Regions from separate parts of the Vibrio sp. 1249-1 genome, predicted to be linked through region 1. Evidence: predicted binding sites of a transcription regulator. Region 1 holds the regulator's gene; each other region holds the start of a gene.
What was found. Region 1 encodes MetJ, which represses methionine synthesis genes. Its sites were predicted from a motif close to TTAGACNTNTANANGTCTAA; they were not measured.
Positions count from the first base shown of each region.

Region 2: the regulator MetJ is predicted to act here: its motif matches at 2,887-2,906, upstream of metN (methionine ABC transporter ATP-binding protein MetN).
Region 3: the regulator MetJ is predicted to act here: its motif matches at 9,085-9,104, upstream of metH (methionine synthase).

Region 1 covers NZ_JAWOWJ010000021.1:38,930-49,923, forward strand. Annotated here, with positions in the region: gene argE (acetylornithine deacetylase) at 1-727, shown strand, start outside; gene ppc (phosphoenolpyruvate carboxylase) at 1,000-3,633, shown strand; gene R7Z50_RS22375 (PadR family transcriptional regulator) at 4,059-4,598, shown strand; gene metF (methylenetetrahydrofolate reductase) at 4,669-5,571, opposite strand; gene R7Z50_RS22385 (bifunctional aspartate kinase/homoserine dehydrogenase II) at 5,834-8,242, opposite strand; gene R7Z50_RS22390 (O-succinylhomoserine (thiol)-lyase) at 8,258-9,418, opposite strand; gene metJ (met regulon transcriptional regulator MetJ) at 9,644-9,964, shown strand; gene R7Z50_RS22400 (malic enzyme-like NAD(P)-binding protein) at 10,076-10,994, opposite strand, start outside.
Region 2 covers NZ_JAWOWJ010000015.1:28,163-39,156, forward strand. Annotated here, with positions in the region: gene treB (PTS trehalose transporter subunit IIBC) at 1-942, opposite strand, end outside; gene treR (trehalose operon repressor TreR) at 1,119-2,066, opposite strand; gene gmhB (D-glycero-beta-D-manno-heptose 1,7-bisphosphate 7-phosphatase) at 2,141-2,692, opposite strand; gene metN (methionine ABC transporter ATP-binding protein MetN) at 3,034-4,068, shown strand; gene R7Z50_RS20235 (methionine ABC transporter permease) at 4,058-4,735, shown strand; gene R7Z50_RS20240 (MetQ/NlpA family lipoprotein) at 4,768-5,577, shown strand; gene R7Z50_RS20245 (Zn-ribbon-containing protein) at 5,704-6,480, opposite strand; gene syd (SecY-interacting protein) at 6,483-7,028, opposite strand; gene queF (NADPH-dependent 7-cyano-7-deazaguanine reductase QueF) at 7,137-7,982, shown strand; gene R7Z50_RS20260 (tetratricopeptide repeat protein) at 8,147-10,429, shown strand; gene R7Z50_RS20265 (sensor domain-containing diguanylate cyclase) at 10,528-10,994, shown strand, end outside.
Region 3 covers NZ_JAWOWJ010000013.1:88,315-99,308, forward strand. Annotated here, with positions in the region: gene uvrA (excinuclease ABC subunit UvrA) at 1-386, shown strand, start outside; gene R7Z50_RS19575 (PglL family O-oligosaccharyltransferase) at 454-2,235, shown strand; gene R7Z50_RS19580 (pyridoxal-phosphate-dependent aminotransferase family protein) at 2,295-3,416, opposite strand; lysine riboswitch at 3,637-3,815, shown strand; gene lysC (lysine-sensitive aspartokinase 3) at 3,917-5,269, shown strand; gene metH (methionine synthase) at 5,356-9,036, opposite strand; gene R7Z50_RS19595 (cation:proton antiporter) at 9,228-10,559, shown strand.

The DNA.
Region 1 (10,994 bases):
TTGTGACGAAGAGACCACCATGTTGGGCGCGCGACATTTCACAGCAAACGCCCCATTTAAGCCGGATTACTGCATCATTGGTGAACCCACCAGCCTTGTACCAATTCGAGGTCATAAAGGGCATGTGGCAAATGCCATTCGCGTAACAGGCAAGTCCGGTCACTCATCGGACCCAGCGCTTGGCGTTAACGCTATTGAGATCATGCATGAAGTCATGTTCGCCATGATGCAACTGCGTGACAAATTGATTAAAGAATATCAGCATCCGGGTTTTGCCATTCCAAGCCCTACCCTAAATCTTGGACACATTCACGGTGGTGACAGCGCTAACCGTATTTGTGGTTGCTGTGAGCTGCATTACGACGTGCGTCCTCTTCCCGGCATTAGCCTTGATGGTTTAGAGAACATGTTGCGCGGAGCATTAAAAGAAGTCGAAGCGAAATGGCCTGGGAGACTGGAGATTATTCCATTGCATGAGCCTATTCCGGGTTACGAATGCCAACATGACCACCCATTTATCGGTGGTGTTGAAGAGATCTGCCAAACCAGTTCAGAAACCGTGAACTATTGTACTGAAGCACCATTTCTACAACAGTTGTGTCCAACCTTGGTGCTCGGCCCTGGGTCAATCGACCAAGCCCATCAACCGGATGAGTTTCTATCCTTCGACTTTATCGACCCCACAATTGATGTGCTTTCAAAGGCAATGGTCAAGTACTGCTGTTAATACGCGTTTAAGCTCAAAAGTCTGTGCAGCTCGATTGAGCTGCATCTTTTTATCTTCACAATTTAGCGCTAGTCTTAACACTTATTTAACTTGTTATTTTGTAATTAATTTTCACTTCTTACTCTATGGCTGCCGTAAATTTGCTCTAAATCAGGAGACAGCGGAATAATTGCAAACTTAGTCTGCTTTATTTGACTATAACTGGTGCTTTTCGCTAGATTGGAGTCTTAACAAGGACAATGGATGTAGTTTTTTTACGAGGCAGGACGACAATGAACGAGAAATACGCCGCACTCAAAAGTAATGTGCGCATGTTAGGCCACTTATTGGGTAACACCATTCGCGATGCCCATGGCGAAGAAATCTTCGAGAAAGTGGAAACCATTCGTAAATTATCCAAATCAGCTCAAGCAGGGAATCAAGCAGACAGGGACAGCTTGATCGAAGAAATCAAACATCTACCTGATGAGCAGCTAACGCCCGTTACTCGCGCGTTTAACCAATTTCTAAACCTCACCAATATCGCTGAGCAATACCACACGATTTCACGCCATTGTGAAGAGCACATTTGTGAACCAGACGCGATTAACTCGCTGTTTTCTAAACTGGTACAAAATGATGTGAGCAAACTGGACACTGCCCAAGCGGTTCGTGATCTAAATATTGAATTGGTATTGACGGCTCACCCAACAGAAATTACGCGCCGTACGATGATCAACAAACTGGTCAAGATAAACGAGTGCTTATCAAAGTTGGAGCTAAGCGATCTTTCTTCTAAAGAGCGCAGAAAAACCGAACGCCGCCTAGAGCAACTGATTGCCCAAGGCTGGCATTCAGACGTGATTCGACAACAACGCCCTACTCCGTTGGATGAAGCAAAGTGGGGCTTTGCGGTCGTTGAAAACTCGCTATGGGAAGCAGTACCTGACTTCCTACGTGAGATGAATGACCGTCTAAAATCTTACCTTGGAGAAGGTTTACCCATTGATGCTCGCCCAGTGCACTTCTCCTCTTGGATGGGCGGTGACCGTGACGGTAACCCGTTTGTTACTCACAACGTTACGCGTGAAGTCTTACTATTGTCTCGTTGGAAAGCCGCCGATCTTTATCTCAATGACATCAACGAGTTGATCAGCGAGCTGTCTATGACAGTTTCAAACGATCAAGTCCGTGAGCTTGCTGGCGAAGATCAGCACGAACCATACCGTGCGATCCTGAAGCAATTACGCACTCTGCTCAATGAAACCAAAGATATTCTCGATGCTAAGATCCACGGTCAAAAACTGGCCGTTAAAGCACCACTGCAAAAAGTCGAGCAACTTTGGGAACCGTTGTATGCCTGCTACCAGTCACTAAACGAATGTGGCATGGGTGTAATAGCCAACGGCTCATTACTGGATACACTACGCCGCGTAAAAGCATTTGGTATCCATCTTGTACGTCTTGATATCCGCCAAGAGAGCACGCGTCACTCAGACGTCTTGTCTGAACTAACTCGCTACTTAGGTATTGGTGATTACGAACAATGGAATGAGCAAGATAAGATTGCTTTTCTAACTAACGAGCTGGCATCTAAACGTCCGCTTCTCCCTCGTGATTGGGAACCGTCTGAACCCGTCAAAGAGGTTTTGGATACCTGCAAGATTGTTGCAGCACAACCGCGTGAAGCGTTTGGCGCTTACGTTATTTCAATGGCACGTACCGCCTCTGACGTACTAGCCGTTCATCTACTGCTACAAGAAGCTGGTTGCCCTTACCGCATGGATGTGTGTCCTCTGTTCGAAACGCTAGACGATTTGAACAACGCGGAATCGGTCATCAAGCAGCTTATGGGGATTGACCTTTACCGTGGTTTTATCCAAAACCACCAGATGGTCATGATTGGTTACTCTGACTCAGCGAAAGATGCAGGTGTTATGTCTGCAGGTTGGGCTCAGTATCATGCGATGGAATCGTTAGTTAAAGTGGCTGAAGAAGAAGGCGTTGAGCTAACTCTATTCCATGGTCGTGGGGGCACAGTCGGTCGCGGTGGCGCACCTGCGCATGCTGCGCTTTTGTCGCAACCACCAAAAAGCTTGAAAGGCGGTTTACGTGTAACAGAGCAAGGCGAGATGATCCGCTTTAAACTGGGTCTCCCAGATGTCGCAGTAAACAGCTTTAACCTATACGCAAGTGCGATTCTGGAAGCCAACTTGTTACCGCCACCGGAGCCAAAACAAGAATGGCGCGACTTGATGGAAGTGCTATCAGAAGTAAGCTGTGAGTCTTACCGAAATGTGGTTCGTGGCGAGCCAGATTTCGTGCCTTACTTCCGCCAAGCAACACCAGAACTCGAACTCGGCAAGTTGCCACTTGGTTCTCGTCCTGCAAAACGCAACCCTAAGGGCGGAGTAGAAAGCTTACGTGCAATCCCGTGGATCTTCTCATGGAGTCAAAACCGTTTGGTACTTCCTGCATGGCTAGGCGCAGGTGAAGCGATTCAATACTCGATCGATAAAGGCCACCAAGCATTGCTCGAAGAGATGTGCCGCGAATGGCCATTTTTCTCAACTCGTCTCGGCATGCTGGAAATGGTGTACTCGAAGTGTAATATTGATATCTCTCGCTACTACGATGAGCGATTGGTGGATGAGTCGCTCCGTCCACTCGGTGAAAAACTTCGTGCTCAGCTTCAAGAAGACATCAAAGCGGTACTGAATGTAGAGAACAATGAAAACTTGATGCAGCATGACCCTTGGGGACTCGAGTCGATTCGCTTACGCAATATCTACGTTGAGCCATTGAATATGCTACAGGCAGAGCTACTATACCGCACGCGTCAAACCGAAGAAGCTTCTGCAAACTTGGAAGAAGCGTTGATGGTGACGATTGCTGGTATTGCTGCTGGTATGCGCAACACAGGCTAATCGTTTCATTTTTAATAAAAAGCTGGGCAAATGCTCAGCTTTTTTTTATCACAGGATAATCGCACCAAAACAAAGGCAGTTAAATATACCACTATAGACCCAAAAAATACCAAAATAAAAGAATAAAAAACCACAAGTTAACACCATTGATTATTATGTTAGTTTTTTAGGGTAATTTTGTCCTACTATTCCACTTCATGCTTATTATTTATATACTACTTGCCTGCTGAGAGCTCATAAATCCAATCATACCTGCTCCAGCCTTGATGGGACTCCCCATCTCTCTAGGTGATAAACGGCTTTAAGGTGACAGGACCAACATTGTTGGTGCTACTTATACATTAAAAAACTCAAGTGCCAGTAAGAGCGCAGCTGAAAGTATAAGTAGCTTGTTTACAAGTTTATTGACCATTTGGATTGAAGACATGTCATTACCACACGTAATCTTAACTGTTCTTAGCACTCGCGACGCAACCGGTTACGATATCACTAAAGAATTCTCTGCTAGCATCGGTTACTTCTGGAAAGCAAGCCACCAACAGGTGTACCGTGAACTCAACAAAATGGCTGAGAAAGAACTGGTTACTTGCGTATTAGAACCCCAAGAAGGCAAACCAGACCGCAAGGTTTACTCCATTACAGACGCTGGTCGCAGCGCTTTAGGAGAGTGGTTTGATCAACCAACTGCACACCCAACAGTTCGTGATGAGTTTTCAGCGAAATTGATGGCATGTGCCGTTCAACCAGCGGCTCCATTCCGTGACCAACTCGCCGAGCTAGTTGAAGAGTCTCGCAAACTGGTTTCTCACTACAAAGAAATTGAAGCGGCTTACTACGCAACGCCGTCAACTTTAGATAAACAAGCTCGCCTAGAACGTCTAACGCTTCGCCGTAACCTTCTGTTACGTGAAACTTGGATCACTTGGGCAGAAGAAGTTCTAACTGAACTTGAAGTGATTGGTTAAACTCCTTTTGCTTTGATAAAACGAAAAAGGCTTGCCACTTGGCAAGCCTTTTATCTTTTTGAAACTAGGTTTACGCACCGACTACTGCGCGAGGACGAACACCCAACGTATGGCATAACGCGTAAGTCATCTCTGCACGGTTTAGTGTGTAGAAGTGAAAATCCTTAACCCCTTCACGACTCAGTACACGCACCATATCAATAGCTTGGCTAGCTCCTACAAGCTGGCGAGTCACCGGATCATCATCCAAGCCATCGAATTGTTTGCTCATCCATCCTGGTACTTTCACATTGTTCTGTGCCGCAAAGCGAGAAGCTTGCTTAAAGTTCGATACAGGCAAAATTCCTGGCACAATCTCTACGTCAATTCCTGCCGCTACACAACGGTCACGGAATCGCAGGTAAGACTCAACGTCAAAAAAGAACTGAGTAATAGCACGGTTTGCACCTGCATCTACCTTACGTTTTAGGTTCAATAAGTCAGACTGTGCGCTTTTAGCTTCAGGGTGAACCTCAGGGAATGCAGCAACGGAGATATCGAAATCGTGGCGTGATTTCAGCAGCTCAACCAAATCCGAGGCATACATATCAGGCGCACCGCCACCTGGAGGAATATCACCACGCAAAGCGACGATATTTTCAATACCATTGTTCCAATAATCATCGGCAATATTAATCAGCTCTTCACGAGTCGCATCAATACAAGTGAGATGGGGAGCGGCAACCAATCCGGTTGTTGCTTTAATTTCTTTAATGATGGAGTGTGTTCTGTCACGCTCGCCGGAGTTCGCACCGTAAGTCACAGAAACAAATTTAGGTTGAAGCGTTTTAAGACGGTGCACTGAATTCCAAAGTGTTTCTTCCATCTTAGCGCTGCTTGGCGGAAAAAACTCAAACGATACATTGATGTTATCTGATAACTCAGCAATATTCTGGTTCAAGGCGTCGATATGGCCTGCGTGCGTATATCCCATCTTACTCTCCCTGCGGCACTCCGCCACGAAAACAAATCCTTAAAATCGACGTTTAGACGTCTATATGTCTACAGAATGTATTGAATACGATTTAATGTCAACCTTGTAATTATGAATTTTTCTCAAGTTAATAATGAAGATAGTTCAAGTTTCTACTTGAGCATCATCTCACCATTTTGCACGGGTTATGACTTCAGTATGGCACTGATAGGGGAATAAAAAACCCTGGATTAATTCCAGGGTTTTTAGGTCAATCGCAACTTTAAAATAAACCAGCCAATCGGTTGAGGTCGGATTGAATAGCGCCGGCTGTCACTTCTCTGCCTGCGCCTGGTCCTCGAATGACCAGAGGGTTATCTTTGTACCACTTGCTCTCTATGGCAAAAATGTTATCGCATGGCAATAAGTTGGCGAGCGCGTGCTCACGAGATAACGCTTCGACTCCCACCGTTGCTTTACCATTTTTTTCTAAACGCGCCACATAGCGAAGCACTTGATCGTTTCTCTGTGCTTTTGTCAGACGCTCTTGAAGTATTTCACTCAACAACGCTCCATTATCGAAGAAATCATCTAAGCTCAGTTCTCTTAATTCTTCTGGCACCAAAGACTCAACTTTAACGCTGTCTGGTTCTATATCTAGGCCCGACTCTCGAGCCAAGATGACTAACTTGCGCATTACATCGGAGCCATCTAAATCAGAACGAGGATCAGGTTCGGTTAAACCTTGCTGCCAAGCAAGATCGACTAAATCATTAAATGGCACAGAACCATCAAACTGTTGGAACAGCCATGATAGCGTCCCCGAGAAAATACCCGATAGAGCGACGATTTCATCCCCACTTTCACGAAGATCTCGCACGGTATGGTTTATCGGTAACCCAGCACCAACCGTTGCGTTGTATAGCCAATGACGACCAATTTTAGCGAATGCATCTTGAACCTGATGGTAGTACTGGCTATCTGCGGAACCGGCAACTTTGTTAGCTGAAATCAAATGAATGCCTTGCTGTGCGATTTCTACGTAGCGCTGAGCCAACTCTTTACTCGCGGTAACATCAAGCACGACGGCTTCATCGTAGCTTTTAAGCGCTCCCAAACGTGCCAGCCAATCCCCATTGTTTGCTATGCTTTCATCATCAAATCGTTCAGCAACACTCGCCGCCTCAATACCTTGCTCATCGAACCAATAGGTTTGGCTATCCACAACCGCGACAAGATCAAAGCTCATACCATGACGTTTTTCGAGCTCACTTTTTTGCGTCGCAAATAAATTTAACCAACTAGAACCAATATTACCCTTGCCACATAAAGCCACTGCCACGCGTTTTTGCGCTTGGAACAACTGGCTATGAATCGTTTGAACCAACGCCTCAGTATCAGTACGGCGCAAAACAGCGACTAGGCTCAGCCCTGAGTCTGTTTCAGAGATAAATTCTACCGGAGAGTGCTTTAGCTTCTGATAAAAGCCAAAGCAATGATTGGCGTTTTTCGTAACGCCTGCACCTACCGCAGCTAAGAGCGAGTAACCTTCTTTTAGCTTAATTTCAGCCTCTACCGCAAGCTCTTGCAAGTGTTTCAATGCACCACCGGCGATTTCTGCGGTGTAAGCCAAGCGTAGCGTGTGCTGATCGGATTGAGCTTCAAATGCCAGTGGCTCTAATTGCGCGCGCTGCAACGCTTGTAATACATCACTCTGTGTTTTTTCGAAGTCGTGCCCATGCATGAAAGACAACTGCACCAATAAAACATCATCCAGTGAAGTAATAATTTTAGCGCCACGACCAGATGCCAATACACGCTCAATACGAGTAGAACCCGACTCTGGCAGATAGCTACACTTGAGATTAAGGTCCATGGTACTTTGCGCCACAGGCTGAAGCGTACGACTGTGTAGCACTGGGGCAGCTAAGCGAGCAAGTTCACTGGCTTCATCCAATCGAAGTAACGGTAATAAACAAGCGTCAGACACCAAACGTGGATCGGCACTATAAACACCAGCAACATCACTCCAAATCGTGACAGTACTGACTTCAGCAAGCGCGCCTATGACCGTTGCAGAATAGTCAGAGCCGTTACGACCAAGTAGAATGGTTTCTCCTGCCTCGTTCTGAGCCATAAAGCCAGTAATTACCACACGTTTATGGTTATGCTGCGCGAGGATCTCTTTAATTAAAGGGTATGAACGAGCGCGATCAACCTCTGGTTGAGTTCCCGCTTCTGCACGTAAAAACGCTCGTGCATCTTGTGCAACCGCAGGGATAGAACGTTGAGATAATAACGCGGCCAATAGGCGAGCAGACCATACTTCTCCGTGTCCCAGTACCGCAGCTTTTTGCGCATTAGTGAGTGGTGCAGTCAGCTCCGAGAGAGTACTGAACTCATCATGTAATAAAGCTAACAGCTCTTCTTTTGCTTCACTCTCCAACAAGCTTTCTATTAGCTCAGTTTGGAACTGTCTTAAGCTTTGAAGCGCTTCATGCGCAATTCGGCCATCTTTATTTAACCCTTCCAAAAACTCAATCAAGCGATTAGTGGTTTTTCCTGCAGCAGAGACGACCACAAGATCATTTTCTGTCGAATACTCTTTGAGAATACCCACAACGCGTAAGTAGCATTCTGGGTTTGCTAAGCTACTGCCACCAAACTTATGCAGCTGACGTTGTACAGTCATTGTTATCGTCTCCTATTACTGGGTAGCTTTAGCGAACGCTTGTTCTAAATCTGTGATGAGGTCTTGTGCATCTTCCAAACCGACAGACAAACGCAATAGTTGATGAGAGACCCCAGCCTCCGCCAGTGCCTCCTCACCCATTGCACGGTGAGTCATGGATGCCGGGTGGCAAATCAAACTTTCTACACCACCTAATGATTCAGCTAATGAAAACAGTTGGAGCTCTTTCACAAACACCTTTAACTGCTCAAACGAACCAGCAAACTCAAAACTCAACATAGAGCCAAAGCCCGTTTGCTGCTTTTTAGCAATGTCGTGACCTGGATGTTCCGGCAGGCTTGGATGATAGATAGTTTTAACTAACGCTTGTTTCTGTAGGTAAGCCAGTACCTGCTGTGAGCTCTCTTCATGTACTTTCATACGAGCACCAAGCGTACGAATACCTCGCAGTGTCATGTAACTATCGAAAGGTGTGCCCGTTGCACCAATACAATTGCCCCACCATGCAAGCTCTTCTGCATGCGCTTCTGTGTTGGTGATGATTACCCCACCAATTACGTCCGAATGACCGTTGATGTACTTTGTTGTGGAGTGGATAACAAAATCCGCACCTAGCTCTAAAGGTTTTTGGTACACGGGTGTCAAAAAGGTATTGTCCACCGCAACTAACGCGCCGATTTGTTTCGCTTTTTCACAAGTAGCTGCAATATCCACTACGCGAACCAGAGGGTTTGACGGAGTTTCTAGCAAAATGAGTTTTGGTTTTTGTGCCAATGCAGCATCTAAAGCCTGTTCGTCTGATTGATCGACAAACTGAACCTTAAAATCGCCTTTGTTAGCTCGGGTATTAAAAAGACGATAGGTACCACCATAACAATCGTGAGGAGCAATAATGAGATCATCTGGGCCGAGAAAAGCGGAAACCCATAAATTTAATGCCGACGTACCGCAATTAGTAACAACCGCTCCTTTTCCAGACTCGAGTTCAGATAGCGCACTTTCCAACAGTCCGCGGTTTGGATTACCAGATCGTGTGTAATCATACTTGGGCACTTCACCAAAAGCAGGAAAACCATAGTTAGTGGAAAGATAAATAGGTGGAACGACAGCATGATATTGGCTGTCTGATTCAATACCAGTGCGTACTGCAATGGTCGCAGGTTTGCGAGTGCTCATGGGTGTATCCTTTCACGGGTAATGACTTCTAAATAGGAATGCGCTATATCTAATGTGTAACATAAAGTGATCAACACGCTTCCTTTGCTGTTATGTTCACTTTACTCGTCAAAAAATGAGACGTCAACACTTCTAGACGTCTATATGTCTTTGCTTATGGCGGTAAATGCAGCTAAAATCAGCACCTAAATTATTTTTAACCGATTACATAAATGAAGGTGTGCAATGGCTGACTGGAATGGCGAATACATTAGCCCATATGCAGAGCACGGCAAAAAAAGCGAACAAGTAAAAAAAATTACCGTCTCTATCCCGCTAAAAGTTTTAAAGGTGCTAACTGATGAGCGTACTCGCCGTCAGATCAATAACTTACGCCATGCAACCAATAGCGAATTGCTATGCGAGGCATTTTTGCACGCGTACACAGGTCAGCCACTTCCGACAGATGAAGACCTTCGTAAAGACCGTCCTGATGATATTCCAACAGAAGTAAAAGCGCTGATGACGGAAATGGGCATCGAATTTGAGTCATTCGACGAAGAATAAAAAAGCCTGATAAGAGGTTTCAGGTAATAACTCTTGCCTCGAGCCAAATGAATGACATAAAAATGGGACGCAATAGCGTCCCATTTTTGTGTATCACATCTGAAAGATATATTACTCTGCCATGTAGTTTTCAGGCATCTCGATACGAGCTACACCTGAATTAACCGCCGCCTGAGCAACCGCTTTTGCAACACGTGGTAGCAAACGTGAATCCATTGGTTTTGGAATAATATAGTCCGCACCAAACTCTAGCTTATCAACACCTGCAGCCTTCAATACGGCTTCAGGTACAGGCTCTTTTGCTAGCTCACGAATCGCCTCAACGGCTGCAAGTTTCATTTCATCATTGATTTCACTTGCACGCACATCAAGAGCACCGCGGAAAATGAATGGGAAACACAATACGTTGTTAACTTGGTTAGGATAATCACTACGGCCAGTGCCCATGATCAAGTCATCACGAACTGCGTGAGCAAGTTCCGGCTTGATTTCAGGATCCGGGTTAGAACATGCGAATACGATTGGCTTATCTGCCATCAACTTCAACGCTTCCGCTGGCAATAGGTTTGGACCAGATACACCTAGGAACAGATCTGCACCTTCAATCACGTCTTCTAGTGTGCGCTTATCTGTATTGTTCGCAAATAGCTGCTTATATTCATTAAGATCATCACGACGAGTGTGAATCACACCTTTGCGATCTAGCATGTAGATTTTTTCGCGCATTGCGCCGCATTTGATCAGAAGCTCCATACACGCTACAGCGGCAGCGCCAGCGCCAAGACAAACAATTGTTGAATCTTCAAGTTTCTTACCTTGAAGTTCGATTGCATTCAGCATACCCGCTGCCGTTACAATAGCAGTACCATGTTGATCATCGTGGAATACTGGTACATCACAACGTTCAATCAGACGCTTTTCAATCTCAAAACAGTCTGGTGCTTTAATATCTTCAAGGTTAATACCGCCAAAAGTGTCTGCAATGCTCGCAACAGTATCAACAAATTCATCGATCGTGCGGTGCTTAACT
Region 2 (10,994 bases), on a different contig from region 1:
TGGCGCGTATAGGAAGCCGAAGATGGTTGAGCCAATCATTGCGAAGTCACCTGTCATGGCTGCTTTTGCTGCGAAAGCAACGCCGTCACCCAACATACGGCCGAATGGACCAATAATAGAGTGCGCAAGAATCACAGACACGATGATAGAGACAAACGGCACAACCACTAGGTAAAGGTAAGACGGAATGATGCGTTTTAAGTTGGTTTCAATAAACGCCAGTGCCATACCAGCGAGCATTGCCGGAATCACTTGCGCTTGGTAGCCCACTTTCTCGATGGCGAATAAGCCAAAGTCCCACACTTCGGGTACTTGCTTACCAATCAGGTAGGCGTTCATCAACTGCGGAGAAACCAATGTCACACCAAGCGTGATACCCAGAATCGGAGTACCGCCGAGCTTTTTCACTGTCGACCAACACACGCCAACTGGTAGGAAGAAGAAGATCGCCTCACCAATCAGCCATAAGAAAGAGTGTACCGTTGCCCAAAACTGGCTGATTTCCGTTAGCGTTTGACCATCAAACATCTTGATGTCGCCAATCACGTTACGGAAACCAAGGATCAGACCACCGGTGATGATCGCTGGTAGCAGTGGTACAAAGATTTCTGCAAGGTGGGAAATACCACGCTCAACGATATTCATGTTTTGACGAGCAGCGTTCTTCGCTTCGTCTTTGCTGGCTTCACTTTTACCCGTCAGTCCGATCAGTACCTTGTAAACTTCATCCACTTCAGTACCGATAACCACTTGGAACTGGCCTGCGTTGGTAAAACAGCCCTTCACCATCGGTAATGCTTCTAACTGTTTCGTATCTGCTTTGTCCGTATCATTTAGAACAAAACGCAAGCGAGTTAAACAGTGACTTACACTGGCAATATTGTCCGGCCCCCCGACCAGCTCAATAAGACGCTCCGCGTCTTTACGCGCAATCTTACTCATAACTTTGTCCACCCTGTATTGGATACATTCGATTCATCATTTTGTTTTTATAAATGGGAACATTCCCATTTCTTGATTTTAATATTGCCATCCGAAGGCAAAAAACAAAATGGGAACAGTCCCATTAATTGAGAGTGATCACAGTATAATTTTAGAGCAGATCGTTTTAGTGTGGGTCAATAAACGATAGGCTGTTGAGTAAAGTGAACCACTTCCTCATCGCCATTTAATTGATTGATCAGCATGTTAGCGGACTTCTCACCTGCAAGGGTATAACCTGGGTCGACACTAAATACTTTAGGGAAAAGGAAAGAGAGCAATTCATTACCACCAACACCTGTCACAACCACGTCTTCACGTCCTAACTCTTGAAGACGCTTAATCACGCCCAACGCGATAGTGTCACTGGCGCACACGATGGCCTGAGTATCAGATTGAAGGACTTTGTCTACCAACTGATAAGCACTTTCATGGCTCAACTTACCCGTTTGGAAACAAGGTGTAATTTGCTTGCGTTGACACCAAGCTTTATAAGCATTTAGACGAGCTAAGCCAGTGGTTTTGTCTTCAGGATCAACACCAATATAAGCAATGCGAGATAAAGATTGCTGCTCAAGGTGAGACAAAGCCATGTCTATCACACCTTGGTTATCGTAGTTGATCGAGGAAACCATTTGCGTGTCCATCGCGATCACGACGATACGATTCCCCCACTCCGCCAATGCTCGCTCATCACATCCAGTAAAGCCAAACACGATCACCCCATCGACGTTGCGACGTTTAAGCACATCCAAATGTTCATTGGTTTTATCGCGATCGAATTGGCTCTCCATGATCACCGCATCATAACCAGCGGAATACAAAGCATTGAGCATGGTACCAACGGCGCGATTTTCTGATGGTGAATCCAAACGGGAGATGATAACCCCAATGACTTTTTGGCTGCCACCACGCATCGACTGCGCCGACTTTGATGGGACGTAGCCTGATTCACGAATGATTTGCTCTACCTTCTCTCGCGTTTGGGGTTTCACTTTTGGATCGTTAGTAAGCACACGGCTTACTGTCGATTTGCCCACGCCTGCCAATTTTGCGATATCAAGAATGGTGAGTTTTTTGCTCATAAGTGTTCAGATTAAAAGAAGGAATCAAACAAAAGGGAAGCAGTGGCTTCCCTTATCTCAGTCAGTAATGAATATTACTTGTTTAAGTACGCAGGCACATCTGCAATGCTATCCAATACTACCGTTGCAATGGCTTCGCCCTGTTCCGTTACTGGCTTACCAGTGCGAACCAAAATCTTAGTGCCAACGCCTGCCGCTTCTGCTGCCATCATGTCTTCAGCTTTATCGCCGATCATCACAGATTTCTCCATGTCGATCTTCAAGAAGTCACGCGCAGAAATGAACATACCTGGTTTTGGCTTACGGCACTCACAATCTTGCTTGTACTCGCCAATGCCATGTTCTGGATGATGTGGACAGTAATAGATACCATCGAACTCAACACCATTATCAGCAAAGTTCCAATCCATCCATTGAGTCAGAGACAAGAAACGGTCTTCACTGAATTTACCGCGTGCGATGCCCGATTGATTCGTCACTAACACTAGAAGGTAGCCTTTATCTTTTAGCGCTTTCGTCGCTTCAAATACACCATCAATGTACTCAAAATCATGTTCGTCATGAACGTAGCCGTGGTCAACGTTTATCACGCCATCACGATCGATAAAAACAGCAGGTTTTGCCAAAACGTATTTCTCTATTAACTCGGTTTAATCAGATTATTACATACCTTATAAACTTCAACACTATCTAATCCATTCTAGGCCTCGACAAAACGGTTGATTTGTTGGGCAAGAATCGGTAAATCTGAGGGTGCCCCGCCGTCTACCTCCTGCTTGTTATCTATACATCTTCGTTTCAAAACAGAACATCCATACATTTAGACGTCTAGACGTAAAAATATCTATTGACTTCATTCTGCTTAACCCATAGCATCAACTGAAAATTGAGATAAAGCTCAACATTAAGTTCTGTCAAAGGCCGTTTTTGACAGCGAAGTTCCCCGTATCTTTGGGCAGGTTGAAACATGATAGAAATAAAAAACGTCAATAAAGTGTTCTACCAAGGCAGTAAGGAAATCCTTGCCCTGAAAGACATTAACCTACACATCGACAAAGGCACCATCTTTGGTGTTATCGGTTCATCAGGTGCTGGTAAAAGTACGCTGATTCGCTGCGTAAACATGTTAGAAGCGCCGACCTCTGGTTCCATCATCGTTGATGGTGTGGATCTAACCAAACTCAGCAAAAAACAACTAGTCGAAACACGCCGTAACATTGGCATGATCTTCCAGCACTTTAACCTGCTTTCGTCTCGTACTGTGTTTGATAATGTAGCACTGCCACTAGAACTGGCAGGTAAAGACAAATCGCAAATCACAACAAAAGTAACTGAGTTGCTAAAGCTTGTAGGCTTAGCCGACAAACACGAGAGCTACCCATCTAACTTAAGTGGCGGCCAAAAACAGCGTGTGGCAATTGCTCGTGCATTGGCATCCGATCCTAGCGTGCTGCTTTGTGATGAGGCCACTAGTGCGCTAGACCCGGCAACAACTCAATCTATCCTTGAGTTATTGAAAGAGATCAACCGCAAACTCAACATCACGATTTTACTTATCACTCACGAAATGGAAGTCGTAAAAAGTATCTGTCACGAAGTAGCAATCATCGGTGGTGGTGAGCTGGTGGAAAAAGGCACCGTTGGCGATATTTTTGCGCACCCTAAGACAGAGCTGGCACACCAATTCATTCGCTCAACGCTGGATCTTTCCATTCCTGAAGATTACCAAGCTCGTCTGCAAGCAGAGCGTGTTGATGGCAGCTACCCGTTGGTTCGCTTAGAGTTTACTGGCGCAACCGTCGATGCACCGTTAATGTCGCAAATTTCTCGTAAATACAATATTGATGTGAGTATTTTGAGTTCCGACCTTGATTACGCTGGTGGCGTGAAATTCGGCATGATGGTCGCAGAGCTATTTGGTAACGAAGAAGATGACAACGCAGCTCTTGAATACCTGCGTAAGCACAACGTAAAAGTAGAGGTACTTGGTTATGTCCTTTAATACGATTTCTGAATGGCTGAGCTTAAACAGCAAACTACTTTTAGGTGCAACGTGGGAAACGCTTTACATGGTTGCGGTTGCCGGATTAGTCGGCTTTGCTGTGGGTATTCCATTAGGCGTAATCCTCCATATTACTAAGAAAGGCGGCCTACTTGAAAACACCAAACTAAATAGCGGCTTAGGCGCTATCGTTAACATTGGTCGTTCTGTGCCATTCCTCGTACTGATGGTTGCGATTATTCCAGTGACAAAAATGCTAGTTGGAACCTTTATCGGTACAACCGCAGCAATCGTCCCACTGACTATTGGCGCCATTCCTTTTGTCGCTCGTCTTATTGAAGGTGCTTTATTAGAAGTACCGACAGGCTTGGTGGAAGCAGCGCAGTCAATGGGGGCGACACCAACACAGATCATCACAAAAGTTCTACTACCTGAAGCAATGCCGACTATTGTTAACTCAGTAACGATTACCTTGGTCACTCTCGTTAGCTACTCAGCTATGGCGGGTACGGTAGGCGGCGGCGGCCTAGGTGACGTAGCCATTCGTTACGGTTTCCACCGCTACGATGTAACTATCATGGCCGTGACTGTCGTGATGTTGATTGTTCTAGTACAGATTATTCAGTCTATCGGTGACGCAGTGGTGCGCCGTGTAGACCACAGATAAGTATCAAAAATACAAATTATAAGGAGATAAAGATGAAATTTAGCCTTAAAGGTCTTTTGACTGTAGCAACGGCTGCCTCTGCTCTTGCTCTAGCGGGTTGCGGCGACAAAGAAGTAGACGTAAACAAAGTAAAAGTTGGCGTTATTGCTGGTGCTGAAGCACAAGTAGCCGAAGTTGCCGCTAAAGTAGCAAAAGAGAAATACAACCTAGACGTTGAGCTAGTAACATTTACCGATTACGTAACACCAAACGCCGCTCTGGATGATGGTTCAGTAGACGCGAATGCGTTCCAACACAAACCATACCTAGATCAACAAGTGAAAGACCGCGGCTACAAACTGGCTATCGCGGGTAACTCATTCGTTTACCCTATTGCTGGTTACTCAAAGCAAGTAAAATCAATTGATGAAATTCAAGATGGCGCACGCATCGCAGTACCAAACGACCCAACTAACCTAGGTCGCTCACTACTGCTTCTTGAGCAACAAGGTTTGATTACGCTACGTGATGGCGTTGGTCTACTCGCTACAGTACGTGACATCGTAGGCAACCCTAAAAATATCGAAATCATTGAACTAGAAGCCCCACAGCTTCCGCGTTCATTGGATGACGTAACGCTATCTATCATCAACACCACTTACGCAAGCTCTATCGACCTATCGCCAGAGCGTGACGGCGTGTTCGTTGAAGATAAAGACTCACCATACGTAAACCTAATTGTCGCTCGCGAAGAAAATGTTAATGCGCAAAACGTACAAAACTTCGTAAAAGCTTACCAAACGGAAGAAGTTTACGAAGCGGCAAAAGAGCTGTTCAAAGGCGGTGTTGTGAAAGGTTGGTAATCCCACTTTTCAAAACATGACTGAAAACAACGTTCTAAACATAAACGTTCTAAACACAAAAGGGCTGATGTGAAAACATCAGCCCTTTCTATTTGTCTATCTACCCATTTAAGTAGCTTCAATTCGCTACTTAAGATGGTCCCAAGAGATATTCGACACGATTCGGCAGTCATCACACTTAAAATGAAATATGTCATGTAGTGGCTCATCGAGTAGCCACTCGCCATCGCATTTTGGACACTTGCGCGCTTTCTCGCTCTCCAGCGACTGACCACCGACACGATACTGGTAATAGTACGTAGGGATCTTCGTGATGTATTCGATACGGCCACGTAAGTCCCAACCTCGGCGAAACAGCACACTATCCACATCGCAAATTTCGTGCAGCGCCGCATGTTCCGCTCGGCAACCCCCTGCCATTTGGATTTCATCACACGCTTGCCACTCAGTCTGCCACTTAATGACGGCTTTATGGTCTCCATTAAGTGTTGGCTCATTACGATACAAAGGAATTGGCAACAGGGTTTCACCACTTCGCAAAGGCGAACACGTATGAACATAAGTCGTGTACAACACTTGCCAGCTAGGTGTCTCTTCTTCGGCTGCTTGTTCTGAATTCAAATCACGCCCCAGCATGCGCATTTTCGGTGCAAGCAAAGACGCATCCGACAAACGGTTCATGCACACTTTGACGAAATCTGAGTGATAACGTGGATGCAAGCTGTCTTGTTCTGGGCAAACAACACGAACGAAAAATTCACCTTCTCCCATCACTATTGGGAATTCACGACCTAATACTTGGCCGTTGTAACGCAGAGCATCCATCAAGCCATTAATGGCTTTGTCTACCGCGCTGACGGTGGTGTTATCAAAACACTCAAACTGCAACTCAACAACATACATACTTAGACGGCAGCCTCTAACTTATTCAAGAACTCAACCAATGAATCTGCCAATACATCACGTTTAGAGGTGCCCAAACGCTCTAGAATCACATTGCCAGTGAGGTTACAAATAGAAATCACATCCATTTCCTCATCTGTCGCTGCTATAAATACTGTTGGTTTAAGTTTCAAGCGGCGCTGCGTCACCAAATGACCAAGAATATTTTCTTGTAGACGCACGAAATCGTCATCGCTCCACACTTGCAGCAGCGTCAACGAATTACCTTGCCAAGTTGCCTCCATATCAGCGCAGTATTGAGAACCATAAAAGGCTTTAACATCATCTTGCAGTGACAACTCAATCGCATTTTCCACATTGGTGAAATCGGCCATTTCATCACGTGCGACCGCTTTCCAAAGCACCTTTCCATCACGCTTCTCTTCGACACAAGGAGAAACAAGCTCTGCAAGCTCTTCACTGCTTGGCAACTCATTGTGCTTAGCTTGCCAAGCTTGTTGGTAGCGCAGGCTGAACTCTTGTAGCGCCTGAGTAACGTTTTGGGTCATGAAGGTCTCCTCATTCCTTATTTATCAGATAGCCGTACTTGCCGGATGGCAATTGACCAGCGGATTCAGTAAAATTCTCGCCATTCTAATCGAAAACGACCACAAAGTATGAGCAAATATTCTGACGCTAAAGAGCTTGCTGGCTTAACACTAGGTAAAACGACCGAGTATGCGAACCAGTATGACCCAAGCTTGCTGCAACCAGTCCCTCGCAGCCTGAACCGAGATGACCTCCAGTTAGGCGATACTCTGCCTTTCATGGGGCACGACATTTGGACGCTGTACGAACTGTCTTGGTTAAATAGTAAAGGTTTACCACAAGTGGCCGTTGGCGAAGTATACATTCCAGCCACCAGCGCAAACTTGATTGAATCGAAGTCTTTCAAACTGTACTTAAACAGCTATAACCAAACCCGCTTTGCAAGCTGGGAAGAAGTGACTGAGCGTTTAACACAAGACCTTTCTGAATGCGCAGGTGAAAAGGTGCTGGTTGAGGTGAATCCAGTGACCCACTATACCAATCAACCTATCGTGACAATGGACGGTGAATGTGTAGATGACCAAGACATTGACATCACCAGTTACGATTTTGATGCCGATTTGCTTGAAGGTGCGGCAGGTGAAATACAAGTTGAAGAGGTGCTACATAGCCACCTATTGAAATCAAACTGTTTGATCACTAACCAACCCGACTGGGGCAGTGTAGAAATTCGCTACCAAGGCGCAAAAATAGATCGTGAGAAGCTGTTACGTTACTTAGTGTCTTTCCGCGAGCACAATGAGTTCCACGAACAGTGTGTAGAGCGTATTTTTACGGATCTAATGAAATATTGCCAACCAAGCAAACTGACCGTATTTGCCCGCTATACGCGCCGTGGAGGCTTGGATATCAACCCTTACCGCTCAACGGAACAAGATAAGCCAGCTCACAATCACCGTATGGCTCGTCAGTAAGCGCATAGGCAACAGAAATAAGTTCGGCAATCTAAAGGGTTGCCGGACGTTTTTATTGTCCAGGCATGTTACTATATCAAATGGCTTCAACCCGCATTTAAACGGCTAATTGAGGCTTTTCGCCGTTATCGCCATATCTAAAAACAGTTCGAGGGAACGAAAGGATGTTTTGGGACAGTTCGCGTCTATTCAAGTTGATTGGCTTTCTTTGCTTGCTGTTTGTACAGCCACTTCATGCTACCATTTTATCGTCCGCGTTACTCAACGAAGCACAACAATTGGCGGAAATAGAGCCATCACAAGCAAAACAAGCGGCAACCAACTATTTGTCACAGCGTGAACTAACAGAACGCAAAGAAAGTGACAGCCCTTCAGCCATGTCTCGCGACGAAACAGATCGTAGCGTTCGCACACCAAGCAGCACCATCGAAGCGCACAAGATTATCGCTCAGGCAGATTACGCCATGGGTAATGTTCGTTCGGCTATCGAGCACCTAAATAAAGCGGAACGCTTAGCGCAAGAATATCAATTGCCGTACATGGACTTAGATCTCCAGCTGATGCGCAACCAAATGATTTGGATGTACGACGAAAACTACTCAAAAGCGGAAGACACGCTTAACCAAATTGAACAACAGCTCGATGAAGCCGATGCCGTATTACAACGCACCGACAGCGTTCGCTACCGACTAGTGATGCAAAGAGCACTCCTCGCTTCACATAGTGGCGATATCATTAAAGCGGAAAACTTGTACTCTGAAGCAAAGACCATGCTTGACGATAGCCGCTCTGAGTTAGCCTTGATCGACTACTACACAGCCGTCGGCGAGTTTTACCTCAATAGCAAGAAATACAATTTGGCTTTGTCAGAGCTGCTATACGGTTATTGGCAATCTATTGAAAGTAACAGTGGTGCAAGATTAGCAAAAGTGAATCGCCTTTTGGCTAGGCTCTTCCAGGAGCGACGAGTGTACGACAAAGCGATCGAATACTTATCTCAAGCCGCAGATTTTTATGACTCTTACCCTAGCTCTCCGATCCTAGCGGACGTCCTAGAGCAAATGGGCGACATCTACTTTTATCAGGGTAAGTTTAACCTTGCGTTAGTGCATTACTTCAACGTGCTTGACCATGAAAGTACCAGTAAGAACATCAATAGAATCATTAAAATTCGCTTAAGCTTGGCGGCTACCTACCTACAACTCTATAACTACGCGCTAGCAGAGCAGTACTTAGACCGCTCTAAAGAGCTTTTAGAATACACCAATATTCCTAAGCTTGAAGCAAAGGCTGCCCTGCTTCAGTCAGGTCTGGCTTATCATCAAAATGACAGTAAAGACGTCATTACTAATGCTAAGCTGGCGTTAGCACTTGCTGAAAAGTCACCTGAAAATAACAACTTCATTAAGCAGCAGTCATACCGTTTACTTGGGTTGGGTTACGAGCAGGCAGGCGAATACAAACTTTCTCTGCAAGCTTATAAAAAATACACCAACCTCGTTCGTCTAGAACAAAAGCAGCTTAACCAAATCAGTGAGGATGCGTTCCGTCAGCAAAAAGAATTTGCCGAACAAACCATCCATTACATCGGTCAATCAGAACGCTTAGAGCAAGTGGAAAGAGAGCATCGTAAATTCCAGAAAATCTCATTTGCATTGTTTATTACTGTCTTGGTCATGTTTTTGTTCATTATGCGCCGTGGTGTCATTATGCAGCGCCAAGCAAGTGAAATCGAAAAACTGCGTAACGACCTCTTCACCCACTCTCGCTCTCGTTTACGTAACTTGCGTATGCTGAATGTTAAGCTTTCTCGCTCATTGAAAAAGTCGAGCGAAACTTTCGAGCAATGGCAAATGGGTGAATTGATCCACGAACCACTTAATGATCGCCTACGCTTTGTTATGATCGATTTGCCATTCTTACGAAGCATGTACGTCCATAACGGCTATAAGGCAGGTCTAGAACTAGAACGGGCATTTGGCGACTTCCTTGCGGAAAAAATAGAAAAACCGTCGCGTCTTTACCATTTCTCAGATGCGAACTTACTCTACATAGAACCGAACGCTGACCGTGATGCTTCTGCCGAAGTCATGTTCGAAAAATTCCAGACTTGGGTGGATGAGTTCGCACAGCAGCACAACGTCAATCGTATTATTCGTATGGGCATCAGCGATTATCCGTTCTTACCCCGAGCCTACACTGCAATTAACGATGAGGAATTACTCGATCTGTTATTGCTTGCTACTCACATCGCACGAGAAGTCAGCTTGAAGGATAAGCAAAGCCACTGGGTGTTCTTAAAAGCCATCGATAATGCGCCTGCTGCTAGCTTTGCAACAGGTAACATAAGAACTGCCTGTCAACATGCCATTAGCCAAGGCCTGATCAAGATCCATTCGTCCTACAAGAATGAGGACGACATCAAGAAAATATTAAAAAATGGATAATTAAACGCCTGTTGAACGTAATAACTAATGACGCTATAAAGTTTTTTGTTATTATCAGATAATTGTCAGTAGTACATGGACTTAACCGTAGTCACTTCATGGGAATCTTGGAATCCGATATTCAGTCGCAGCTGCATCAGCTGAGTTGTCAACTTGACCAACTCAGACTGACTCATCGTGATACTTCACTCAAATTCAAACGTGAACAACAAGTTCTTAAACGCGTTGTGGCATCATTGTCTTCAGCTTGCCAGGGTTCGAACACTCAGGTATCCAACTACCTATTTGAAATCCAACAAGAGCTGCAACATCAAAAAGATATCAGCACTCTTATCCCGCGTTTAGCGGTATTAGAGAGGATGCTCAAACAGCAGTCGAAGACGATGGATAAACAAAACGGTTACCTTGACGAACAAATCAAGCACAGTGGTGAAACACTGCAACGTGTCACGGGCTTACCTGCGCAGTTAAAACGTGAACTACGGAACCTGATGAGTTTCTCTGAAGTTCACGCCAGCAATAAAGCTGATCAAGCCACTAAGCTACTGAGTATTTACGAACGCGC
Region 3 (10,994 bases), on a different contig from region 1:
TGGATGTGGGTTTGTCGTACATACGATTGGGTCAAGCGGCAACAACACTCTCCGGTGGTGAAGCACAGCGTGTGAAACTGGCGCGAGAGCTATCCAAACGTGATACAGGAAAAACCTTGTACATTTTGGATGAACCAACAACCGGCTTGCACTTCCATGATATCCAGCAGTTGCTCACTGTACTGCACAGGCTTCGCGACCACGGAAATACTGTCGTGGTGATCGAGCATAACCTGGACGTCATTAAGACTGCGGACTGGATTATCGATCTTGGTCCTGAAGGGGGTCAGGGTGGCGGCGAGATAATCGCTCAAGGCACTCCGGAAGATGTGTCGCAAATCGAGGGTTCGCACACAGCTCACTTCCTCAAGCCTATGTTGAAGTAGAAAAAACAGGTAAAGTATCGAGACCAGCAAGTGCTGGTCTTTTTTCATTCAAAACAACGCAATAACTATGGCTACTATACATGTAAGTGGAACAAAGCTTTCTCCCGAAAAAGTACAGGTTCCCCTCAATCGCAAGTTTCTCATTGCCTTGGCAACACTATTTGTGTTGGCAATGCACTTTTTCATGCCCAACCCCGGCGGTTCGGGGCTTTCGCTTTCGTTCAATGCGACAACTTGGATTGCTTTTAGCTTTGCATTAGGCATTGGGTGTTACCAACTTGCGAATAATCGAGTACTACGTTACTCAAAACTAACCATCGGCTTGTTCATTAGTGCTCTTATCATGACGGTGCCCATTCTGTACCCAAATGCGAATAGCAGTTTGGCAGCCAATAAGCTCATTGGCCTGTGGTGTGGTGTCCTGTTCTTTATTGTCTTACAACAATTTCATTTCAGTAATAAACATCGCCAACGCCTATTATGGTTCATTGTCCTTGCGGTTGTTATCCAAGCCATTTTTGGTTTGACACAATATCTGTATCTCAAACCAGGCAATCCGTTTGGTTACGACACGGTGGCCAATCGTCCTTATGGTATTTTCCAACAGCCCAATGTAATGGCCAGTTTTCTTGCGACAGGGTTGGTGATTGCCAGCTATTTACTTGCACGTCAGCCCTACAAATACGATCGTAAGTTAAGCGATGTTTACCTTCTCTATGCCGTACCAGTTTTAACTTTACCACTAATTGTGGCGTTGGCTTCACGCACTGGTTGGTTAGCCTCGGTCATCGCCGTGTTGTTGGTCATTCCATACATGTACCGCTTTGCAACCAAAGGGCGCTTTATCCGCTGGGTTGTGTCACTTGTAAGTGGGCTCTTACTCTCAGTCGTTGTCATGCATCTTGCCTTTCCTGATGGAGGTGGGTTAGCTGCAGAAAAAGTAAATATGGAGTCTCCTCGAGCGTATACTTTTCCGCAAACATTAGACATGGTGATTGAAAAGCCTTTTACTGGTTATGGATATGGCAAGTTTGAATCTGAGTACATGCTGTATACGGCTCGTCAACATGCCCTAAATGAGAATTACCCAGCTGGTTTGCCAGCCATGGATCATCCGCATAACGAGCTGCTTTACTGGGGAGTAGAAGGTGGCTTGCTGCCAATACTCGGCATCTTCTTAGCGATGGCACTGGTACTGTATCGAATCTATCAAGCCAAACGCGGAACTCGTCTTGCGTTGCTGGCCTTGTTTATACCTATCGTATTGCACTCACAACTGGAATACCCTTTCTACCACTCTCTCGTGCATTGGTTGATCTTCGTTATCCTACTGTACTGGGTCGATCAGCGCGTCTCTCGTTATCGACAAGTCGGCTTTAGTAATGTAACCAAAAGCTTGCTGCGTGTTTTTAGTTTGGTACTTCCCGTTGCGTTTACGTTTTACATGGTAAGCGCATTACATACGAATTATGTATTGACGAAGTTTGAGACCACTAGACCAACTAACCCTGATATTCTGAATCAAGTCAGTAACCCTGTAGTTTGGAAAGACAGGTTTGATTGGGATGTCTATAGCACGTTTTTAAACCTTGGGCTGTACCAACAAGACGCAACCTTGATTCAGCCTTATATCGATTGGTCGCTAAAAATCATCAAAGATAAGCCTCGCCCTGCATTTTATAATAATTTGATTTTGGCCTACCAAGGCTTAGATGACTCAAGTAAAGCGGAGCAAATTAGAGCTGAAGCGCAGTTTTTGTTCCCGAAGATTGATTTCAGTGACGTCAATTACCAGCCACCTTCTCAAGCAATATCTGCCTCACCAGCCCCCACTTCAGGAGCTGAGTAATAAATACCAAAAAGCGAAGGGATGACCTTCGCTTTTCTTTATCTCATTGCTGTATGATTTTATTCAGTGAGTGACTCTTCTAACGCTTTTAAGCACAGCGCAACGTTTTCAGATCGAGCGCCGTAACCCATTAAGCCAATACGCCACGCTTTACCAGCTAATGCCCCAAGGCCTGCACCAATTTCTAGGTTATAGGTTTCTAGCAAGTGAGCACGAACTTTTGCTTCATCAACTCCTTCAGGCACGTAAATCGCATTTAATTGTGGCAACCGATGGGCTTCGTCCACAACAAATTCAAAGCCTAACTTTTGTAAGCCATTTTTGAGTTTTTCATGCATCAGTTGGTGACGAGCCCAAGCGTTTTCTAATCCTTCATTTTTCAGTATCAATAAAGCTTCATGAAGCGCATACAAGCTATTAACTGGCGCCGTATGATGGTAACTACGCTTGCCTTCTCCACTCCAATACCCCAAAACTAAACTCTGATCGAGGAACCAACTCTGTACTGGTGTTGTTCTTGCTTGAATCTTTTCAATCGCGGCAGGAGAAAACGTCACTGGTGAGAGCCCAGGTACACATGACAAACATTTTTGACTACCAGAGTAAACCGCATCCAGTTGCCATTCATCCACTTTTAACGGCACACCACCAAGCGATGTCACCGCATCAACAATAGATAATGCATTATGCTGTTTCGCCAGCTTACCCAATGCTTGAGCATCACTGACTGCACCAGTTGAGGTTTCCGCATGCACAAAAGCAAGAATTTTTGTATCTGGGTGCTGTTCGAGTGCTTGCTCGACTTTATCAATGGAAACAGGCGTCCCCCATTCATCATCGACGATAACAACTTCGCCACCAGCACGGACGACATTTTCGCGCATGCGTTCACCAAATACACCGTTACGGCAGACGATCACTTTGTCGCCTTTCTCGATCAAGTTTACAAAGCAGGTTTCCATCCCTGCGCTACCAGGCGCTGAAACCGCAATAGTGAACTCATTGTCAGTTTGAAAGGCATACTTCAATAGCTGCTTGAGCTCATCCATCATACCGATAAACAGAGGATCAAGGTGACCTACCGTAGGACGGCTTAGTGCTTGTAACACTTGAGGATAAATATCAGAAGGACCAGGTCCCATTAAAATACGGTGAGGCGGAATAAAGCTTTGGATCGACATGTCAGCTCCTTGATTATCTTTTATCCTGAGCATTCTAAAAGTTCTATTCAATAACATGGCTCAGGTGTAGGGTTCTTCACCCTAATAGATTTTTCCTCTATCAGCAATTAGCCGTAAGTATGGAGGTCAAACCAGTGTCACAAAATCGTTAATAAAAAACACCATAACGGTTGAAATATTGATTGACATTAAGGCCTCAAAACCGTTCAATGTTTGAGCTTTATGTAGAAGAGGAGCGCTACCCAGGTAGATGATTTGTGGAACCGCAATTCCAACACCAATCATTGAGGGGGAGTAGTGCCGAGGTAAGTCAAAGTTGCAGGATTTGACTTGTCGGTTGAATTGGGCTGAATCCCATCAACTGTCATCAGCGCAGTCTGATGAAGGGCTTCTGAGGGTAAATTTTTCAAATAGCATTCTAAATACCTCTCTTTTTGCTCTGTTCCTTTTCTCACTAAACATTGGATGTACAATTTTTTAGGAAGTCGTGGGAGAACGCAGTGAGCGCATTTAACGTAGCTAAATTCGGTGGAACCAGTGTTGCCAACTTTGAGGCAATGAGTCGTTGCGCCACCATTATCGAAAACAATCCAAATACTCGCCTGGTCGTGAGCAGCGCTTGCTCTGGCGTCACCAACCTATTGGTAGAACTCGCCAACGGTGTTCAGGATCAAACGCACCGTACTGAGCTGCTGCAAAATCTGGCCAACATTCATGACGCCATTTTAACTCAGCTCGAAGACAGCACGAAAACTGCTGCCGAGGTGTATGGCATATTAGATACCGTAACCAGCCTGGCCGAGGCTGCATCTATCCAAGCTAGTGCGAAGTTAACCGATCATTTAGTCGCATGTGGCGAACTCATGTCGACGCATATTCTAACTCAGTTAATGTGTGAGCGAGGCATTCAAGCTGTGCGCTTTGATATCCGCGATGTGCTGCGTACTGATGACAACTTTGGTCGCGCAGAGCCAAACATTGAAGCAATTTCGACGCTTGCGCAAGATAAACTCGTACCACTTTGCCAACAATCCGTTGTTGTTACTCAAGGCTTCATAGGATCTGACGAAGCCGGTAATACAACAACACTAGGTCGAGGAGGCAGCGATTACAGCGCCGCCTTAATTGCTGAGAGCGTCAAAGCGGCAGGGTTAGAAATCTGGACTGATGTTCCGGGCATCTACACAACAGACCCGCGAATTGCGCCAAAAGCCTCACCAATTCCTGAGATCAGCTTTAGTGAAGCTTCAGAAATGGCTAACTTTGGCGCTAAAATCCTTCACCCTTCTACGCTAGTACCTGCATTGCGCCACGACATTCCGGTATTTGTGGGGTCATCGAAAGAGCCTGAAAAAGGGGGAACTTGGATTCGCCACCAAGTCGAAAGCTCACCGTTATTCCGTGCGCTAGCTTTGCGTTGTAACCAAACCATGGTAACGCTACGCAGCGCCAATATGTTCCACGCATACGGTTTCTTAGCAAAGGTCTTTGAGATCCTTGCAAAGCATAAGATCTCTGTCGATTTGATCACGACATCTGAAATCAGTGTATCGTTAACACTTGATCAAACTGATACATCTGGCGGAGCACCACAGCTGCCGCAAGCTGCACGAGAAGAGTTAGAAGAGTTATGTAAGGTAGAAGTTGAACATGACCTATGCCTCGTTGCTCTCATTGGTAACAACATGAGTGAGAGTAAAGGCTACGCGAAACAGGTTTTTGGCACGCTAGAAGATTTTAACCTACGCATGATTTGTTATGGCGCTAGCCCTCACAACTTATGCTTCTTGCTCCATGAATCGGTATCGAAACAAGCCATACAAAAACTCCACACGGAGTTGTTTGAGAAGTAAGTTCAACTCAATAAAACAAAGGGCTGCGTATCTGCAGCCCTTTGTTGTTTCATTAGTTGTTATATTTGGACGAGGTAAACATCAATTTAACCATTAATGTTTGGCCCTAACCATTTTTCAGCCTCGATCCTATCCCACCCCTTACGATCGGCGTAACTCTCTAGCTGATCTTCTTGGATCTGTGCGATCGCAAAGTAACGTGAGTCAGGATGAGAGAAGTACCAACCAGATACTGACGCACCCGGATACATTGCATAGCTGGAGGTTAGAGTCATGCCAATATTCTCTTCCACATTAAGTAGCTCCCAAAGCGGTCCTTTTTCAGTATGCTCAGGGCACGCTGGATAACCTGGTGCAGGGCGAATACCTTGGTATTTTTCACGAATGAGATCATCGTTAGATAAATCTTCATCCGCAGCATAACCCCAAATTTCTTTACGGACACGCTCATGCAAATACTCAGCAAACGCTTCGGCTAGGCGATCCGCCACCGCTTGAATCATAATTGCGTTGTAATCATCTCCCTGTGCTTTGTATTCATCAGCAAGCTCTCGTTCACCAATACCACCAGTGACAGCAAATGCCCCTATCCAATCATGTTTACCCGACTCTTTAGGTGCGATGTAGTCGGATAAACAATAGTTGAATCCTTTTGGTTTCTCGGTCTGTTGTCGCAAGTTACGTAATACTTTCACAACGTCGGTACGAGTTTCATCAGCATAAACTTCAATGTCGTCCCCCACGCTCGCAGCAGGGAATAAGCCACACATTCCACGCGCTTTTAACAGGCCTTCTCGCTCAACTCGATCAAGTAACTCGTTGGCATCTTCGAATAAACGTTTTGCTTCTTCACCAACTTCTTCATGTTGGAAAATTGTTGGATACTTACCCACAAGTGACCAAGTCATAAAGAATGGTGTCCAATCGATGTATTGACGTAATATAGCCACATCAAAATCATCGAAGATATGAATGCCAGGCTTAACAGGCACTGGAGGAGTATAAGCTTCCCAATCGATCGCAACTTTATTCGCTCGAGCCGCTTCTAATGTCACTGGTTTGGTTCTCGGTTTCTTTCGATTATGTTGATCACGTACTCGTTCGTAATCAGCTTGAAGTTTTTCAACAAATTCAGGGCGACGTTCATCTGACAGAAGAGAAGTACATACGCCCACTGCACGTGAGGCGTTGTTCACGTAAACCACTGGATGCTTGTAATTTTGCTCAATCTTAACTGCTGTATGGGCTTTTGACGTTGTTGCGCCACCGATGAGAAGAGGTAAGTTAAAGTCGAGACGCTCCATCTCTTTTGCAACATGCACCATTTCGTCTAATGAAGGCGTGATCAACCCTGATAAACCAATAATATCGACGTTTTCTTCTTGCGCTACTTTTAAGATCTTTTCGCAAGGAACCATGACACCAAGATCGATAATTTCGTAGTTATTGCACTGCAATACAACGCCAACGATATTTTTCCCGATATCATGTACATCACCTTTGACCGTCGCTAGCAAAATCTTACCGTTTGTTTGTCCCACCTGCTTTTCTGCATTGATGTAGGGCTCCAGATGCGCGACTGCTTGCTTCATCACTCGTGCAGATTTTACGACCTGAGGAAGGAACATCTTACCTTCACCAAACAAGTCTCCGACGACGTTCATCCCATCCATTAGTGGGCCTTCAATCACCTCTAATGGCTTTGAAGCGTTGACACGAGCCTCTTCGGTATCATCAACGATGAACTCAGTTATTCCTTTCACTAACGCGTGCTCTAAGCGCTTTTCAACAGGCCAAGTTCTCCACTCAAGTGCAGAGGCATCCTCCTCTTTACCTACCCCTTTGCCTGCATATTCCGCCGCGATATCTAACAATCTCTCAGTGGCGTCATCACGACGGTTAAGAACGACATCTTCCACAGCCTCACGCAATTTTTCAGGCACGTTATCGTAGATTTCTAACTGACCCGCATTCACAATCCCCATATCCATACCATTTTTAAAACAGTGGTAGAGGAACACCGCGTGAATCGCTTCACGTACATAGTTATTGCCACGGAAAGAGAATGAGACGTTAGAAACACCACCCGAGATCATCGCATGTGGTAAATCACGTTTGATATCGCCAACGGCTTCAATGAAATCCACCGCGTAGTTATTATGCTCCTCGATCCCCGTAGCAATGGCAAAAATGTTTGGGTCAAAAATGATGTCTTCTGGTGGAAAGCCCACTTCATCAACAAGAATTCGGTAAGCGTTGGTACAAATTTCTACTTTGCGCTCACGTGTATCTGCTTGCCCAATCTCATCAAACGCCATCACAATCACAGCCGCACCGTAACGGCGGATCAACTTAGCTTGTTCAACGAATTTCTCTTTGCCTTCTTTGAGAGAGATCGAGTTAACAATGCCTTTGCCTTGGATGCACTTAAGACCGGCTTCAATAACCTCCCACTTGGAAGAGTCAACCATGATTGGTACTTTTGAGATTTCAGGTTCTGACGCACAAAGGTTTAAAAAGCGAACCATACAAGCTTGTGCATCCAACATGCCTTCATCCATGTTGATATCGATAATTTGAGCGCCATTTTCAACTTGTTGACGAGCCACATCGAGCGCTTCATCGTACAGCTCTTCTTTAATCAAGCGCTTAAAACGCGCAGAACCGGTTACATTCGTACGCTCACCGACATTGATAAATAAAGAGTCTTTATCAATCGCGAGCGGCTCTAAGCCAGACAAGCGACAAGCAACGGGAAGTTCAGGTAATTGACGAGGGGCGATATTTTCAACCGCGAGTGCCATTTGGCGAATGTGCTCAGGAGTTGTACCACAACACCCACCAATCAAGTTTAAAAAGCCACTTTGAGCCCACTCTTTAACATGCTTAGCCATATCTTCTGGCGACAAATCGTATTCGCCGAATGCATTCGGAAGCCCAGCATTTGGGTGAGCGGAAACAAAAGATTCTGATATACGAGAGAGCTCTTCAACATAAGGACGCAGCTCATCTGGACCAAGTGCACAGTTCAAACCAAACGAAATCGGTTTAACATGACGTAATGAGTTGTAAAACGCTTCTGTGGTTTGACCGGATAATGTCCGACCGGAAGCATCAGTAATAGTCCCCGAGATCATCACAGGTAACTCAATACCCATCTCTTCAAACACACTTTCAACAGCAAATGAACAAGCCTTAGCGTTAAGCGTATCGAAGATGGTCTCGATAAGAATAAGGTCTGAACCACCTTTAATAAGCGCTCGAGTCGATTCAGAGTAAGCCTCAACTAACTCGTCGAAAGAAACATTTCGATATCCGGGGTCATTTACATCAGGAGAAATAGAACAAGTTCGGTTTGTTGGCCCTAAAACCCCTGCGACATAACGTGGTTTATCGGGTGTTTTTGCGGTCCATTCGTCTGCAACTTCACGTGCAAGCTTGGCAGCTGCAAAGTTAATTTCTTCACTTAGGCTTTCCATCTCGTAGTCAGCCATCGCAATGGTTGTTGCGTTAAAAGTGTTGGTCTCAAGAATATCTGCACCCGCTTCTAAATATGCAGCGTGAATTTCCTTGATAAGTTGAGGCTGACTTAGAACCAACAGGTCGTTGTTACCTTTTAGATCACAATGCCAATCCGCAAAGCGCGTTCCTCGATAGTCTTGCTCTTCAAGTTTGTACCCTTGAATCATGGTTCCCATACCACCATCAATCAAAAGAATACGTTGCTTCAATTGAGCTTCAATCTGTTGTCTTACGTTACTTCCCACAGTACAGCCTCATTCCTTTAGTTATCTTTCCATCCTATCACACAAACTTCAGGAGTCTAGACGTCTAAACGTGGAATTAATGATTATTTTATCTCCTTCTTAACTTACAAAATAATCACGAAAAAATGTTTGCTATTTAAGCAGCATCAGCCGAGAATTCCATTCATAAAATGTTACAAATAGAGAGCTCTATGTCGGTCTATCATACTTTATGTTTTCTATCCGCAGCTGCGATGCTAATTGCTTTTGTAAACAGCAAGATAGGAAAGATGCAAACCACCATTGCGATTACCGCAGGTTCAATGGTGCTTTCACTTCTAATCTTAATTGCGGGTCAAAACAACTGGTTCCATCTCACCGAAATTGCGACGGAGACGGTCACAAGGATTAACTTCGAAGATTTCTTGCTCAAAGGCATTCTTGGCTTCTTACTATTTGCTGGTGGACTAGGCATCAAACTCCCGAACCTTAAAGATCAAAAGTGGGAGATCACTGTTTTAGCCCTTGGAGCTACACTGTTTTCTACGTTCTTTATTGGATTTACGCTGTATGGGTTTTGTCAGTTAATTGGCATCCAATTTGATTTGGTCTACTGCTTACTATTTGGTGCTCTAATATCGCCAACTGACCCAATCGCTGTATTGGCTATTGTGAAAAAACTCGATGCTCCTAAACGTATCTCCACTCAGATTGAAGGAGAATCGCTCTTCAATGATGGCTTCGGTTTGGTTATCTTCGTCACTCTATTTACGATTGCATTTGGCACTGAGGCACCAACTGTAGGTAGTGTCACCTTACTCTTCATCCAAGAAGCTATCGGTGGTATCACATATGGTTTCGTCCTCGGTTTGCTATTCCACTACTTGATCAGTGCCACCGATGATCACTCAATGGAATTGTTACTTACCATTGGTGTCCCAACAGCAGGTTACGCATTTGCTGAATACATCCATGTATCAGGCCCACTCGCAATGGTTGTATCCGGTATTATGATTGGCAACTGGACACGCTTTATTGGCTTTTCAAAAGAGAGTGAAGATCACCTTGACCATTTTTGGGAGCTTGTTGATGAGTTCTTGAATGGCGTGTTATTCCTACTGATCGGCATGTCGATGCTGCTCTTTGAATTCCACAAAGAAGACTGGATTATGATGGCTATTTCAGTCCCTCTTGTACTAGCAGCTCGCTATCTAAGCGTATTTCTCTCGTACATTGGCTTTAAGCGTTACAGAAAATATAACCCGTGGTCAGTACGTATTTTGACGTGGGGCGGCTTACGCGGGGGCCTTGCATTGGCAATGGCACTTTCCATTCCATCTGGTATTTGGGTGATTCAAGATAAGTTAATCGATGTAAAAGAGATTATTCTTGTAATGACCTACTCCGTCGTTGTTTTCTCTATCCTCATTCAAGGCTCAACAATCACTCCAATGATTGAAAAAGCAAAAGCAGAAGAGAAGAAGATGGAAGAGAACAACCAAGCAATAACCACTCCGGAACATACGGAGACAGTGGACTCTTAAAGACACGTAACTTAATAAATAAAAAGCAGCTACCTAGCTGCTTTTTTCATAACTAATTTTCAGACTCCCCTTCAAGGACGAAGGCTCCTTATTCTTTGATATACCATCAAATATACGAAGAATCGCTACGCTACATTTTCATAGATACTAACTATTGCTGATAGATAGTATTCATAGACGAGCCTTTTAATTTACCCATTTTCATCTGTATCACTTCTCTTACCTTGGCAATATAGGCTCCTCGCAAACATCAAAGCTAAACTTCCACAATACTTAGCAATGAGCGAGTTTGTATTTTTATGAGAAAGAGGCATTTAGGGTAATTGCGTTCAGAACCCAAACAGGTTAGCAACCTCACCAAGATAAAACTGAGCTAGCATTCAGGTAGATCAAAGCCTTAACAGAAATGTAGCCCCCCTCCCTCTTGATCTCAGT